Regions from separate parts of the Oceaniserpentilla sp. 4NH20-0058 genome, predicted to be linked through region 2. Evidence: riboswitches for the same ligand, from Rfam matches in the RefSeq annotation. Region 2 holds a riboswitch; the other holds the start of a gene.

Evidence for each region. Region 2 has a riboswitch for cobalamin ahead of cbiB (adenosylcobinamide-phosphate synthase CbiB). Riboswitches for the same ligand answer to the same signal wherever they lie in the genome.
Region 1: another riboswitch for cobalamin. It lies ahead of ABWV45_RS09735 (TonB-dependent receptor); the one in region 2 lies ahead of cbiB (adenosylcobinamide-phosphate synthase CbiB).

Annotation. Positions count from the first base shown of each region.
Region 1 covers NZ_BAABWE010000006.1:142,925-151,300, forward strand. Annotated here, with positions in the region: gene aceE (pyruvate dehydrogenase (acetyl-transferring), homodimeric type) at 1-348, shown strand, start outside; gene ABWV45_RS09720 (dihydrolipoyllysine-residue acetyltransferase) at 359-1,930, shown strand; gene ABWV45_RS09725 (methyl-accepting chemotaxis protein) at 2,042-4,066, shown strand; gene ABWV45_RS09730 (hypothetical protein) at 4,100-5,263, opposite strand; gene ABWV45_RS09735 (TonB-dependent receptor) at 5,269-7,257, opposite strand; cobalamin riboswitch at 7,343-7,562, opposite strand; gene ABWV45_RS09740 (ATP-binding protein) at 7,595-8,376, opposite strand, start outside.
Region 2 covers NZ_BAABWE010000011.1:124,544-132,919, forward strand. Annotated here, with positions in the region: gene cobO (cob(I)yrinic acid a,c-diamide adenosyltransferase) at 203-823, opposite strand; gene ABWV45_RS14320 (cobalamin-binding protein) at 841-1,698, opposite strand; gene ABWV45_RS14325 (threonine-phosphate decarboxylase) at 1,688-2,779, opposite strand; gene ABWV45_RS14330 (FecCD family ABC transporter permease) at 2,776-3,801, opposite strand; gene ABWV45_RS14335 (ABC transporter ATP-binding protein) at 3,794-4,564, opposite strand; gene cbiB (adenosylcobinamide-phosphate synthase CbiB) at 4,552-5,499, opposite strand; cobalamin riboswitch at 5,625-5,781, opposite strand; gene ABWV45_RS14345 (malic enzyme-like NAD(P)-binding protein) at 6,217-7,476, opposite strand; gene rpmE (50S ribosomal protein L31) at 7,784-7,999, opposite strand; gene ABWV45_RS14355 (primosomal protein N') at 8,276-8,376, shown strand, end outside.

The sequences.
Region 1 (8,376 bases), on a different contig from region 2:
AACTTTCTTAACCCAAACAAAAAAGCAAAAGTGCCATACGTGACGGCGTGTTTAGAAAATACACAAGGCCCAATTATTTGCGCCACTGATTACATTAAACAATACAGTGAACAAATACGGGCTTATATGCCAGCAGATAAAACTTACGTAACACTGGGTACAGATGGTTTTGGCCGCAGTGATAGCCGTGAAAAGCTACGAGAGTTCTTTGAAGTGAACCGCTACTTTGTGGTGATTGCCAGTTTATATGCGTTAATGAAAGAAGGAAAAATAGACGTAAAAACGTTAACAGCTGCCATGAAAAAATTTGGCATCGACGCCAACAAACTTGACCCTCTTTATCATTAAGGAATAGACCATGGCCAACACACCAGTAAGCGTGCCCGACCTTGGCGGAATTGATGAGGTCGAAGTCATAGAGATATGCGTTAAACCTGGCGACAACATTGAGCAGGAAGAAGCTCTTATTGTTTTAGAAAGCGATAAAGCCACAATGGAAGTACCAGCACCTTTCAGTGGAAAGGTAACATCAATCAAGGTATCGGTTGGTGATAAGGTTAGTACAGGTACACAAGTGGCTGAAATGGATCAAATCAACAGTGAAGAAGTCGCAAATGAAGCAAACGAATTGCAAGCCCCTGCGCAAATAGAAGAGGTTGAAGAGCAATCGACTGTTACCCAAACGGATACTAATGAAGATACAGAAATTGACATAATAGTGCCTGATTTAGGCGGTATAGAAAGCGTAGAGGTGATAGAGCTTAGCGTAACAGAAGGGGATTCCTTTTCAGTTGAAGACGGTTTATTAGTCTTAGAAAGCGATAAAGCCACAATGGAAGTGCCAGCGCCCAGTGACGGTATACTTATATCGTTTAGTGTAAAAGTTGGTGACAAAGTGAGTGAAGGGGATCGCGTAGGAAAAATGAAATCCAGCGCATCAACGCCAGCATCAAGCGTACAAATACCGATTGCAGAAAAATCTGTTCAAGCACCTAAGGAGCACCCTCCCAAAACATTAACATCTGAGCCTATGGTTTCATCAGGGAAGGTGCATGCTGGCCCAGCGGTACGTAAATTAGCCCGTGAGCTTGGTGTGGATTTAGCACAAGTCAGTGCAAGTGGCCCTCGCTCACGTATTCAAAAACAGGATTTGCATGATTTTGTAAAACAAAAAGTGAATGCTTCTGTCGGTACTGTTGGGGTGAAAGGCAGTGATGAAGACTTTTCAAAATATGGCACTATCACCCAGCAGCCATTGAATAAAATTAAACAAGTGACCGCTAGAAACATGGTGGCAAGTTGGAGCACGATTCCACAAGTTACCCAATTTGATGAAGCCGATATCACAGATTTAGAGCATTATCGAAAAACTAAAATGCCATCATTGCTAGAAGATGGCGTAAAAGTATCCCCCTTAGCGTTTATTACGAAAGCTTGTGTGAAGGCGTTACAAGTGTTTCCTGAATTTAACTCGTCACTGGGCCCTAATGCGGATGAACTCATTTTAAAACAGTACTACAACATAGGGATTGCGGTGGAAACACCAGATGGTCTATTAGTCCCTGTGATAAAACAAGCGGATAGCAAAGGCGTAGTGGGACTTGCTAAAGAGAGTTCAGAGCTTGCGAAAAAAGCACGAGACAAAAAACTGCCGCTAGATGCGATGAGTGGCGCTAGTTTTACAATATCAAGTTTAGGTGGTATTGGTGGCACTGCATTTACGCCCATCGTAAATGCACCACAAGTAGCCATACTAGGGGTTTCAAAAGCCAGCTATAAACCCGTATGGAATGGTGAAGCATTTGAGCCTAGGCTGATGTTGCCGCTAAGTTTATCTTATGATCACAGAGTCATTGATGGTGCTCAAGCTGCTCGATTTACACGATATATCTGTGATATATTAAGTGAAACACGTCATATGCTTCTTTAGTGTTTAAAATGGTCAATTATAGCTAAATAGCCCTAAATAAGGTGGCACTAAACAAAGACAGGTTAAAAAAAGCGGCTACACTTTATATAGAAGTAGTTAGGAGTTGAGCCTGTGAACGGATTATTAGCCCCAGCAATAGCATTGATGAATCGCCTTAGTTACGCCAAAAAATTTGGCGTAATTAGTGTGATCTTTTTCATTCCTTTAATTATGTTAAGTTTCATCATCATTAACCAAACATATAATGAAATCGAAAAGGCAAAATTAGCAAGAGGCTCTCTTTCTCAGGTTTCTGCTATTTTGGGCTTGGGTGCCTTAGCGAGCCCCTTAAGAGATTATTCCTCAGTTATATCTCATTATTCCCCTACTGGCTTAAAGCCTAAGGTTGATCAATTAACATTAAAGCTGCAAGAGGCCATAGGTGAAATTAGTGCAAAATACCCAGATACTTTTTTTACAAAAGAGATTAATAAGAGAAAGGATCAGTGGCTTAAAAAATTATCAGTAGATGGAATGAATAAACAGCCAACGATCATAGATCAATTTAAAAACAATAGCTTGATTATTGATGATATTTGGTATTTGACTGAAAAAACGGCTCAGCAATCCGGATTAATGCAAGATTTTGATATTAATGTACAACTACTACTGAAGCTTGCGTTAACCGAGTACCGTACTTACCTTGCTTCAATGGGGTTTGCTCATACGGTAGGATTATACTCACTGAGTGAAGTGAATTTAACTACTACAACCTATGATGCTTTAAATTCAACTTTCGATGATCTTAATGCTATTTTAAAGCGGATGAAACAAAACCACAGATCAATTCTTGGTTCTAATAAAAAATTTCAATCTCTTTATCAAGATATCTTCAAAGTAACTGAAAAAAACATCGAAGACCTACAATTTAAAATAGATAACGAAATGATTTCAGCCATGAGCATTACAACTTCAGGGCAGAAATTTAGTGAATATTATCAAGGTAAATTACCACCGTTTTTTCAGGTCGGAGCGATGGCAGCAAAAGAAATTGATCGAATATTAACAATACGCATAGATGAGCTGACACAAAAACTAATTACTGTTGTAGTGTCTATCATTTCGGCCATGTTATTGATCGTATATTTATATGCTGCATTCTTTTGGTCGGTTCGTAGCACGGTCGGACGTTTTTACTCTGCGGCTAGAAAAATATCTCAGGGTAATATGACTATTAGGGTTAAAAAAGTATCACAAGATGAAATGGGTGAGCTTACAAGCGAATTCAATACAATGGTTGAACAAATACACAGTTTATTGCAAGCCGTACATAAAACCGCAGATGAAGTTGGTCAAAGTATGAAATTGGTTGGTCGTAATGCAGATCAAAGCAATAAGGCGGCAGGAGAACAATTACATCAAACGGAACAGGTGGCATCGGCAATGACAGAGTTGGCCTCTACCTCTGAAGAAGTGAATCGACAAAGTGATGATGCTGCACAAGTAGCTAATGATGCCACTCAACAAGCGGGATCGGCAAATGAAATAGTGACTCAAACTTTAGGGCAAATTAATAATCTGGCGGATGAGATAGTTCATAGTACTGATGTGATTAATCAGCTGTCTGAAAACTCAAGTAATATCGCAAATATGCTAGCGGTAATAAAAGGCATTGCAGAACAAACTAACTTATTGGCATTAAATGCCGCAATAGAAGCAGCTCGAGCAGGGGAGCAAGGTAGAGGTTTTGCAGTGGTGGCTGATGAAGTTAGGACACTAGCAAGTAGGACACAAACATCGGCACAAGAAATTGAAGAAGTTATGACAAGTATCCAAACGGGTATTAATGACGCAGTTGGTGTCATGGGACGCAGTCATGAAATGGCGCAAAACACGGTTGAGTCATCATCATCCGTTAGAACAGCATTAGAAGAAATCGTAAATATGATTCAAAGCATCTCAGATATCAATAGCCAGATATCGGTTTCCGCAGATGAGCAAACCAAAGTGGCAAGGGGACTGGATGAAAATGTGGTTAAGATTAATGATTTAGGCCGAGCCACTGTTGGTGATTCAGAGCATACCGTTAAAGCGATTCAAGAAGTGGTAGCACTTACTCATTCGTTACAAGAGAAGTTACAGAAATTTCAGGTGTGATAAAAAGGGCCGAAATATCGGCCCTTTTTAGCTTTAATCCATAAATGAAATTTGAATAGGCTTAAAGTTGGTTTCTACTGAGCTTATAACAACATCATTTAGAGAAAGATCTAGAGAGTAGTCTAAGGTACCATCAATTCGATAAATTTGGTTTTTATTCTCAAAGCTGTTAGTCCCCAGCCATACATGCATATCAGGGCTTGCAAACGCTGTAATGTTAATTCCCTCAAGCTCACTACTGACAAGTTGATAGCTATTATCGGAATTCAACTTGTATAAAGAGTTATTTTCCCACGAAGCATAATCAGAGAAAAAGATATTTCCTTCTTTCGTGGCGGCTATTTTGGATACGGCTTTATCATCTATCAGTACTTCCGTTGAATAAGTTGATAAATTAATTAATTCAATGCCGCCTGTGTTAGGTGAACCATACACTAACGAACCAAGATATAATTGATCACCATAAAGTGCAGAACTTTGATGATTTTGTAGTGTTAATGAAATGGCTTGAGTGCCTTGGGTGCTGGTGTCGGTATCTATTTCCTGCCAAGTATTAGTATCAAAAACAACCACCTTTGCATTTGTTGTAGCAGTCCAGACATCTAGGTTTTGTAGGGTGATAAATAGTTTTTCATCATAAATAAAGGCCATGCTCATTTCTGGGTCGGTGTCTGTATCTGAAATTGGTGCCGAATGGGCACTTAAATCCAGTGTGTCAATCACAAAATCTTCACTGACAGATGCATCTAAATTAACAACCCAAGCCTCTGTGCTGCCATAGCGAGTGATGACGCCTGTGTTTGCGTCATCACCTAAAAATACAAGGTAATGAGGGTTTGCTGAAGTCGTTTCGTTAGCACCGCGTAAAGAAAATCCATCATTTGGGTAATAACCTAATTCAGGTTCTTCAATATGATATTTTTGAAGAGATTCATTGCTACCTTTACCAAGGTGATAGAAATATTCACCATGGGTAAAAACGGCATAGTCAGTAGACTCTTCAACATTAAAGCCACTTTCTATTTCTGAGATACCATCGGTAAATTCTATGTTACTTTCATTTTCACCAGAGGCTTGTATAACCGCTAATCCATCAAATGGTTCTAGTGTTTTTTCTGCATCATCGGAGCCACAAGCGCTTAATAAACCAGCACTTATTATAAGGCCTAAGGATTTTAGGAGATAATTGTATTTCATTATGTTTACCATTTAGTTTGAGTTTTTAAATAAATTTGCCGGCCAGGTTCTGGGTATTCAATATAGTCTCTTGCTGCGCTATTTGTAATATCCACTAGGTCTAAAGTAATACGCCAATTATTAATATTTTTTCCGATGGATATATTCCATTGATCCTTGGTGTCTTTTTTACGGGTATTGGAATTTCGATAGTAGCCGCCATCTTCAAAGGTATGGGCAATACTCATATCCCAATGATTCATGAAGTACTGCATTTGCAGGAAAGAATAAATTTGACTATAGCCGGCCACTTGCTTTCCTTCATAAATAGAAAAGCGATCGTCTTTTATGATTTCGTTGCTTTGTAACGTGACATTGGCATTTAGTGAAAGCTCCCGTTTAGGTTGGTAGCTCATAGTATGTTCCCAACCAAGGTGCTGAGTTTTGCCTAAATTGTCATAGCGGATAACGCCAGAGCTGTCTGTTTCAGCATGTATGGCATCTGCTACATCCCTGAAGTAAAGACTGCTAGCATATTCTACATTTGAGGTTTGAAAACGCAGACCAATATCGTGAGATAGTGCCTTTTCAGGTGTTAATTCATCATTACCTTTACTAAGCCCTCTATCACCAAATAATTCGGTTGTGGAAGGCACTCTTAATTGATTTGAAATGGAATAAAAAAGAGTCACCCCATCAGAATAATATCGAGATACACCAAGGGACCACGTACTGTGGTGCATAGTGGTGCTATTTTCGTTTGGGGTTAAATTTTGATTCCGTATTTCTAACAAAGCGCCTTGCAAAGAATATTCAAACTGATTGATGCGGTATGACAATCGAGAGCCTAAGTCGGCTTGTGTGCGGCGATAAGGGGATTTACAACCTCTTCCTGCTAAACATTGTGCTGCAACCTCATCTTCAGTTAATAGTTGGTAATCTGCTTGTGTTTTATCTGTCTGAACTCTTAAAGTAATGACTGAATTGATAGAATCAAAATCGAAATATTGGTTGGTTTGAAGCTTATACGCTTGGCTTTCATACTCGTTGAGTTGACTGCCTAACCCCACGCTGGAATAACGATCATCAAATAACTCAATTTGATGTTGGGCACTGGTAATAACTTCACTGCGAATTTGATTGCTCCAAGGAATGTTCCAACTGGTCTGTAAATGATGAGATGTCGATGCAATATCAGTTTGTGTTGTGGGTGTGTTTATCTTCGCACTGATTTCTCTATTACTTTGATTTGATTGAATCGCAATATTAAATTCATGAGACTGAAATTGATGCTGACCTTTTAATAAAACATTGGATTGTTGTGCGCCATTGTTGTGTCGTGACTCATATGCTGGTTTATTTGGATTGCTAACTGGTCTCTCTTCTAAATACTTAAAATCATTGTCGGCTTGCGTCAGCTCCCCAGCCAGAAGCCAATTTGACGATTCAAGGTTTAAGGCTTGACGTACTGATATTTTACGGGTGCCATAACTTCCAGCTGTGAGACTAAACGCTCCGTTGTTATCTTGATATGAGCTTGATAAATCCTGAGATTTAATTTGAATAACCCCTCCCACTGAGCTTGCGGATAGCTCTATTGGAGCCAAACTGCGATATATATCTATGGAATTTGCATAGCTTAGTCCTAGGCTACCAATGTCGGCGCTTGAGCCACTAATCCCATTGACCAATAATCCGTCCCAGAATACTAAAACTTGTTTACCGCTAGACCCTCTAATCACAGGGCTTGCATATTGCCCAATGCCACCAATGGATTGAATTTCAATACCGCTTTGTTGTTCAAGTAAGTCGGGCAGGGTTTTGAAGTTTTGGTTAGAAGCCTCAACATCAATGGACTGATGGGAGCCAATAATAGAATGAACAGAAAAGCCTTGGTCAGTTTGACCTTCAACTTGAATGGTGTCTAAAGCTGCATCGTTTTCAATGGTATCAGCAACAACATTTACTGAAAGCCCGCTTGAAATACAAACGATGAAAAACAAAAATAAATTCACACTAACCAACCAAGGTCAGGCAAGAATAAGCATCAGCATTAGATATAATAAATTGTGCTGTCACTTAGTCGCCCACCGCAACTACAGTTCATGGATATATTAGGCCGGTATCCGGGCTTACAACTCAAACCAAGGTTTGTGTTTAGCGCCTTCCCAAGCAATGCTCAGTGGCGGGTTGCTAAACTTAAGTTGCTTACCGTTGCGGGGGCAGCACTGGACTGTCTGTATTGGCTACAGGGACACCAGTTTCCCGTTTAACTTTGATCTAAGAGGACAATCAAAGCACCTAAAAGTTGTGCGCATACTACGAAAGCATGAATTAAAGGTCAAGTTGGTATTATTCAATTAAATTCGCGCTTGATTCATCTTGTAAGGGAAGGGTGATAATAAATCGAGTGCCACTGCCTGGGGTGCTTTGCACACGCATTTGACCTTGGTGGTGATCTGTAATGATAAAGAAAGAAACTGATAATCCCAATCCAGTACCCATACCCACTTCTTTTGTGGTGAAAAAGGGTTCAAATATATGACGAATAGTATCTTCGTCCATACCCGGCCCATTATCTTCAATGACAAGTTCTGCGTGGCTATTTTGTTTTCTGGTTGATATATGAATTTGGCTATACCAGTTTAGATCTAACTCTTTTGATGTTTTAAATTCTTGCAGAGCTTGAGCCGCATTTTTGAGTAAGTTAAGAATAACTTGTTCAATCTCAGATGGAATACAGGGAACTTCATCTAAGGTTAGGTCAAAGTCTTTGACTAGGTCAATGGTTTTGAAATCGTAGCCTTTACTTAAACTATATTCATTGCGCGCAATACTGATTGAACGGTCGATAATATGATGTAAGTTTTGTGGCTGCATACGCTTTGGTGATTGGCGGCTAAATTGCAGCATGTTGTTGACGATAGTGGAGGCACGTTCGCCAGCTTGTGCGATGTTATCTAAAAATGAAATGATGCCACGGCTTTCTACATATTTACATATGTTATCCATGTTAATGCCAATGGCTTGTGCTTCTTCAATATTTTTATTTACACTAGGATTTAAACGGCGGCGAATATTTTGCACAGTTTGAACAATGGCTCCTAATGGATTGTTAATTTCGTGGGCCATGC
Region 2 (8,376 bases):
AGAGCCCTCCCACTGATATGCCATTTTAGATTACACTATTTAGTCGATATCGAAAAAGCTATGAAAAAATGCGATTCTAAATATTTTCTAGCGTCAGTGAGGCAGAAAAGACAAGGCAAAAGAAAAATTCAGAAAAGGAGTTTATGTTTTATAAATGACTTTCTGAATTTTTCTTTTAACGCAGTATTTCCAACGCAACTAGCTAGAAATCGACTCCAATACGAGCTTTGATTCCCGATTTATACGCATGTTTAACGTCTTTCACTTCTGAAACCGTATCCGCCAATTCTTGCAACGCCGAACCGCCACCACGGCCTGTGACAATCACACTTTGCTCCACTGGGCGGTTTTTAATGGCATTTAAGATGCGCTCTTCATCTAAATATTTATAGGCAATCATGTAGGTGAGTTCATCCAGTAACACCAAATTATATTTGTCGTCCTGTAGCATTTTTTCAGCCACGGCCCATGTATCTTCGGCGGCTTTAATATCACCTGAGCGATCTTGAGTATTCCAAGTGAAACCTGTGCCCATTTGGTAAAAATCTTCAGGTTCAAAATTTGGCAGCAATGACGCTTTTTCTTTTAAGAAAATTTCCTCACCGCTTAGCTGTGCCCCTTTAATAAATTGAACGACGCCCACTTTATGATCATAACCCAATGCACGAAGTACCATGCCAAAACCTGAGCTGCTTTTGCCTTTACCGTTACCCGTAAGCACAATCACTACGCCACGCTCAATGTCGGCTTTGGCAATATTGGCGTCTACCTTCTCTTTTTGCTTTTTCATTTTTTGTTTATGTTTTTCGTCTTGAGTTGTCATACTCAGTACTCCAGATTTTATAATTGATAGGTACGCGCAATATCAAACTTATCACACAGATTTTGCATACCTTGTAATATTCGCCCCGAAAAACGATGCAATAAATCACCGTTGATAAAATATATTTGTTTGTTTTTAACCGCTGGTATTTCAGGCCATGATGCCCATTTATCACCTGCTTCTATCTTGCTGCCATGTTGCGATGGAATAACAATCACATCAGGCTTGGCTAACAGCACATTTTCAATGCTCACTTGCGGGTAATCCAATGCATTGTCATTAAAGATATTCACCCCTGCACAACCCTCAACCATTTCATTAATCCAAGAACCTGCTGCCATGGCTCTTAATGGCTCACTCCATAACTGATAAAACACCGATACTTTAGATTTTTTTGCATTATTTAAGCGGATTTTAGCTAGACGTTGATTAAACTCACTAGCATTTACTTGAGCTATTTTTTTTAAACCCAGTTTTTCGCCAAGGGAAAGCATTTCTTTGGGAATATCATCCAGTTTTTTGGTGATACTCAAATAAACGGGCAAACCTAAATCTTGCATTTTTTTAATATCTTGTGCTTTATTCCCACCTTGCCAAGCAATAATTAAGTCTGGTTTTAATTCCAGTACTCGCTCAATTTGAATGCCACTGTAGCCTCCAATGCGTGGAATATTTTTGGCTGCTTCTGGATAATCAGCGTATTCAGTGGTGGCAACAATTCTATCTCCGGCTCCTAGCATAAACACTAACTCAACCGCATGAGGTGCTAATGCAATAATACGCTGAATAGAATTCTCCTCTTGCGCCACACTTTTTACACTATTTAGCATTAGCCATATTATAGTTATGACCAAAGCCATTTTTTTAAATTGCATTGTGAAATATTCCTTGTTTCATATTATTAGCGACTGCACTCAAGCCTTGATCTATTTTTTGCCAATTTGCGTAACTATTTACCGGTAAACCAAGGCGAATGCCAGCTCTGTCATCCAATAAGCGGGTATAGATGCCCTGCTGACAAAGAATATGATGACTGTTTTTAGCATGGCTTGATTCAGAAAATATTAATGTAATAAATAAATCACTGCTTAATATAATTACGGTTTTATCTTCAATTTCAGATTTTAATTTTTGTTGGATAAAACGCTGAAGTTTCAATACTGAGGAATTTATGGCTAATCTGGATTGTTCAATCCACGCAGTATCTTGTAATGCGCATTTGGTTATATGTCGTGCGACATGACTCACTGCCCAACATGGCAAGTGCTCATTAAGTTCACAAAGCAATCGTGCATGAGCAAACACACTGCCAACTCTTATACCAGCCAAACCAAAAAACTTACCTAACGAACGCAATACAATTATATTGTTTGCTAAATCCGGCAAAACACTTTCATGTGGATGCATATCCATGAACGCTTCATCCACAATAAGATAACCATTGTGGTTATTCAGTGTTTCTGCCATTTCTATGACTTGTGTTTTTTTAGTTAATTGCCCAGTAGGGTTATTGGGATTAATCAGTACACATATATCACAGTTAACTAATAATGCTTGTGATGGTGTGTCATCATAAAATTGAAGGTGCGCACCATGTTGCCGCCATGCTCGAGCATGCTCTTGATACCCCATCTTGGGTAATAGAACTTTAAGTGCGCGATCATTTTTTTTATTTAATATTAAGGGAAGTGTTTGAATCGCCCAACTAGAGCCGGGCACCATGAGCAATGACGAACACTTATAGTAAGCTGCTGCAACTTCAGTTAAGCCATCTTGCTCATCCGGTAATTGCTGGTAAAGCGCATTATGAATTTGAAAGTGCGTGTATCCATTTGGGTTAATACCTGTGCTTAAATCCAACCAGTTAGACTGCTCAATGCCATAATGTTTTGCATAATAGGTCAGACTCCCCCCGTGTTGAGGGTGATGTTCAGGCGGCAAACAACTTGTATTCATGAATCAATCCAAGAGCGTTTACGCAGTACCAATAAAAAGAACACACTACCAATCGCTGCGGTTATAACACCTATGGGTAATTCATTGTTCGCCACTAATGAGCGGGCTAATACATCCACCCATACCATGAATACGCCACCAAAAAAGGTACATCCTAAAAAGAAATACTGCTGTTGCGATGGCATTAAGCGGCGCACGATATGTGGAATCATCAGTCCAACAAAACCAATGCCCCCTGTATTCGCTACTAAGGTGGCTGTGATCAGTGAGCCAAGTAATAACATGGCCATGCGTAATCGGGTGACATTTACACCCAATGTTTTGGCTGTTTCATCCCCAGCTAATACCGCTTTAAGTGAACGGGCATAACCTAAAAACAAAATCAAACAACTAGTAATGACCAAGCTTGGAACCAATAAAGTGTCCCAATTGGCGCGAGTAAAACTGCCTAACGTCCAAAATAATAACGAAGCTGCGGCTTCAGGGTCAGATGCATATAACACCAAACTGGTACCGGCACTAAACATAAACGACACCGCTACACCCGCTAATAACATGCGTTCAATTTGAATTCCCCGTCCTGCCAAACTTAAAACAATAAACACAGAAAACGCCGCACCAATAAACGCACCCGTGGTAATACTCATTTGACTGATAGCAAATCCAGATATGCCGGCACCTGTGATTGAGGCAATCACCAGTACCGCACCAAATGATGCACCAGAGGCAATACCAAACAAATAAGGGTCCGCTAATGGGTTACGCGTCACGGTCTGTAACACGGCCCCCGCTAAAGACAAACCCGCACCTGTCAAAAATGCCAAAATTAACCGAGGAAAGCGCAGCTCAAGAATAATACGCTGTTTAATATCAGAGACTTCAGTATCACCCCCTATTACGTTCCACAATACACAGAGCACATCACCACTGGAAATATTAGCGGCACCAAAGCTCACGGCTAGAATCGCCATCACGATCCACAAAACAATGGCACCACTGCAATATAAAATAAGTTTAGTCATGATAATGATACGTTATTCGAGGATGACCATGTGTTGGGTGCACATCCACACTCACCGAAGTGCGAAACACAGATTGAATTAAGTCTTGGGTTAATACATCTTGTGGCGACCCGCTGGCCACTAGACAGCCTTTATCTAACACTAATAGATAATCACAAAATGCCGCCGCTAAATTTAAATCGTGAAACGAAGCGAACACTGTTTTATTTATTTGCTTCACCTGATTCATCATATCTGCCTGATAGTGCACATCAAGATGATTAGTGGGCTCATCCATGATCAATAATTCAGTATTTTGAATAAGCGCACGAGCCAGCATTACGCGCTGTTTTTCACCGCCGGATAACGTTTGAAAAGGCGACTGACTTAAACCCAATACATCAACTTGTGACATTACTTGATTAATCAATAACCCGTCTTGCGAGTTATCCCATTCAAATAAAGATTTGTGTGGCGTTAAACCTTGAGACACCACATCTCGAACCGTTAACCCTAAGTGATCACTATGCTCTTGCAAAATCACCGACATATTTTTTGCATTTTGTTTTGCTGACAACTGCCATACATCTTTGCCTGCAAATGACACTTGGCCAGATGTGGGGGTATTAACCCGATACAAACAGCGCATCAAGCTCGATTTACCTGCACCATTTGGCCCTATTAAACCGACAAATTGGCCCTGATGAACGTCAAAACTCACATCATTCACGATAGGTTTATTGGCCACTTGCCAACAAAGATTTTGCGCACTCAGTAAAGCCATTGTATTGCGCCTATGAAAAATAAAATAACCACTAACATCATTATACTCAGGTACATTAAGCCAATGGCCTGTTGAATATGGCGACCTTGTGCAGCCACACCCTCACCTAATATTGGTCTTGATTTTAGCACACCCTGATACATGGCCGAGCCACCCAAGCTCACCCCTAAAGCAAACGCGCCTGCTGCCATTACTGGACCCGCATTTGGGCTGTACCAACTACGACCCCATTTCACAACACGCCAATATCCATGCCTTTTACCTTTTAAAAAGGCCGCTATCATAAACAACAGTACAGTCAGCCGCGCACTAGGCCAACCGAGCACATCATCTACCCTCGCACTGAATTTACCAAAATACTCATAACGAATATTTTTATAGCCCCACATGGCATCTAACGTATTAGCTAAACGAAAAACCAAAACACCAGCAACACCGAATATTAAAAACCAAAATATAGGGCCTATCACCCCGTCATGGGTATTTTCCGTTATGGTTTCCACGGTAGCGGTACTGATTTGTGATTCGTTTAAATGTTGAGTATCACGGCTTACAATCATTTTTAATTGCTCACGTGCATCCAATATATTGTTTTGAATTAATGGCTTTGCCACCGCCTGCCCATGCTCAGCCAAACTGCGCGCACCTATGGCTAAATACAAAATAAAAATCTCAAATATTAATTGGCCTGTATTTGGTAGAACAGAATACAGCCACATCAATACTCCAAGCGGAATCATGACAGCAACACACCAACACAGTATTCCCAAAAAAATAGCCCCAAGGTGCGATATTGTTTGCTTAGGATAAAACCACGCCTTACACCAATCAGCGTATTGACCAAATAACACTAAAGGATGGCAACGCTTTAACTCGCCAAAGAGTGCATCTAAACCTAGGGCCAAGACAACTATGATGGCGGATTCAAATAACATAAAACTGCATGTAAAGATTCATTGATCTTGTTGCTCCATAAAAATACGGGGAATAAATCACAGATCAAATCATTTCATGGCGAATGCCATAAAGAATAGAAGATCAATGCTGGGTACTCCCGCCCAGTGATGCAATGTTATTTTCAGGTATCTGACTTAAGCCTCATAATAGCTTGGCTTTTACAGTTGCGGGTACAGTTACGGAATTGCCTGACGATTAACAGTGTGGCTCACCGTATTCCCTGATGGCGGTTAAACGCCGAATAACAAGTGGCGTTGTTATACGTGGTTTTAAAAGAAGGGTCAAATCGAGACGAGAGACGAGAGACGGGAGGCGCAGCTAAATTTTTCTTCACGCTTTCATCAAGCGTTTAAATCTATTTACTATTGTTTTTGAAAGCATCAGCAAAGCCGCAATAGCAAGGCATAAAAAATCCCGACAGTCCGCAGTGTATTATTCATACATGAGGATTGACGGGATTTAGAAAATTCTGATTCAACAGAAGCGTCAGTGGCGACGCTTAGGCTAGGCAAAAAAATAGCTGGGAAGAACACTTATATGTAGAGACAAACTAAATTCAATTTTTTCCAGCAGCGTCAGCGAGGCCGCAAAGGCAAGGCATAAAAAATCCCGGCAACCGCAGTGTATAAATCATACATGAGGATTGACGGGATTTTTTTAACGCAGCATTTGCAACGTAGCTAGATGCTTACCAATTAGATGTCAGCAATAGACTTCAATGGATAGTTAGCAGGTAGAGGGCCTTCAGCCGCACCTGTGTCGATAGCTGCTTGTGCTACCGCAGTAGATACAATACCTAATAGACGAGAATCCGTCGCTTTAGGAATGATGTACTCTTTACCGAATTCCATAGAATCCACACCATAAGCATCTAGTACTTCTTGTGTAACTGGCTCTTTGGCTAGGTTAGCAAGGGCTTTCGCTGCTGCTAGTTTCATCTCTTCGTTGATAGCCGTTGCACGAACATCTAATGCACCACGGAAGATGAATGGGAAACCAAGAACATTGTTCACCTGGTTAGGGTAGTCAGAACGACCAGTCGCCATGATGGCATCAGGACGTGCTTCAGCTACCACTTCAGGCATGATTTCTGGAACTGGGTTAGCACATGCGAAGATAATTGGATTTGGTGCCATGGCTTTGATTTGCTCGCCAGTTACCATATCAGGACCAGATAGACCTAAGAAGATGTCAGCACCTTCAAGTGCATCGTCAAAAGTACGCTTGTCAGTATCTACTGCAAACATGGCTTTATACTGGTTAAGATCATCACGGCCAGAATGGATAACACCATTACGGTCGCACATGAAGATGTTTTCTGGCTTCATACCCGCAAGGATAAGTAGCTTAGAACAAGAAATCGCAGCAGCACCAGCACCTAGTACAGCCATTTTCACTTCTTCGATTTTCTTGCCTTGAATTTCAAGAGCGTTCAATGCACCTGCAACCGTTACGATAGCCGTACCGTGTTGGTCATCGTGGAATACAGGGATGTTGCACTGCTCTTTAAGAGTACGTTCAATTTCAAAACACTCAGGTGCTTTGATGTCTTCTAGGTTGATACCACCAAAGGTGATCGCAATACGACGTACTGTGTCGATGAACGCTTGTGGGCTTTCTGATTCTACTTCGATGTCGATTGAATCAACGCCAGCAAAACGTTTGAAAAGAAGTGACTTACCTTCCATAACAGGCTTAGAAGCCAAAGGACCAAGATCACCAAGACCAAGAATCGCAGTACCGTCAGTAATAACCGCTACTAGGTTACCTTTAGCTGTGTATTTGTATGCGTTCTCAGGATCTTCAGCAATCGCCTTAACTGGCTCTGCAACACCTGGGCTATACGCCAAAGATAGGTCGCGAGAAGAATCGGCTGGCGTGGTTAGCTCAACGCTGATTTTCCCTGGCTTTGGGAACTCATGGTAATCTAGTGCATCTTGTTTGAAATCTGACATTTCCGACAATTCCGTTATTTTTAAATTCACAATCCTAGCTAAACATAGAGCTAGCCTGTCTCGCTAAGGCGATGGGTCGCGTATTATTACGCAAATTAGCAACGCAGCATACCCCGTGGACCAATAAATTAGACATTAAATGCGCATTTACGGCTCGTCTATGCACCTAATTAACGCGTCACAACCCATATCAGGAAAAAAATTGGCAAATTCTTGTGTTCTGGTTATTTTTGGGGCACAAAAAAAGGCGCTACAAGAGCGCCTTTTTGTTTGGAAGCCAAAGCTTCCCGTTTTGGGGTCAAAGCAATTACGCTTTTGTAGTACGACCACCGAAACGTTTCTTGAAGCGATCAATACGACCACCAGTATCAAGAACTTTCTGCTTACCAGTATAGAAAGGGTGACATGCAGAACATACGTCTAAGTGCATGCTACCTGGCTTAGTAGAATATGTTTTTACAACGTTACCGCAAGAACAGCTTGCTTCAAGTACGTCGTAAGTAGGGTGAATACCTTCTCTCATAATGACCTCGTTTTCCTGTGCCGCCACTTATTCTCTATCACTTTCCGTACCTAGAGTGGAAAGCGTTGAGCCTCAATAAGCACCGCTGGACTAGATTAATTACAGACCTCTAGGGAGCGCGCATCTTATCAAAAGCGCCCCCTTGATGCATGTGTTTTTTTACCCTAGGGATAAGTCACTGCCACACATGGATTTTTTCTCGTCTGTGCAGACTATTTCCAGCTCTTGGCCGTGATACACTGGAGCAATACCACCTATATAATAGTAAGAGAATCCATGACGGCACCTTTTTATTTAAGTGTAGCCATTGCCGCCCCACTCAATCGCAGCTTTGACTACCTGCCAGAAACAGGCAGCGACATCAGCCTGTACCAAAG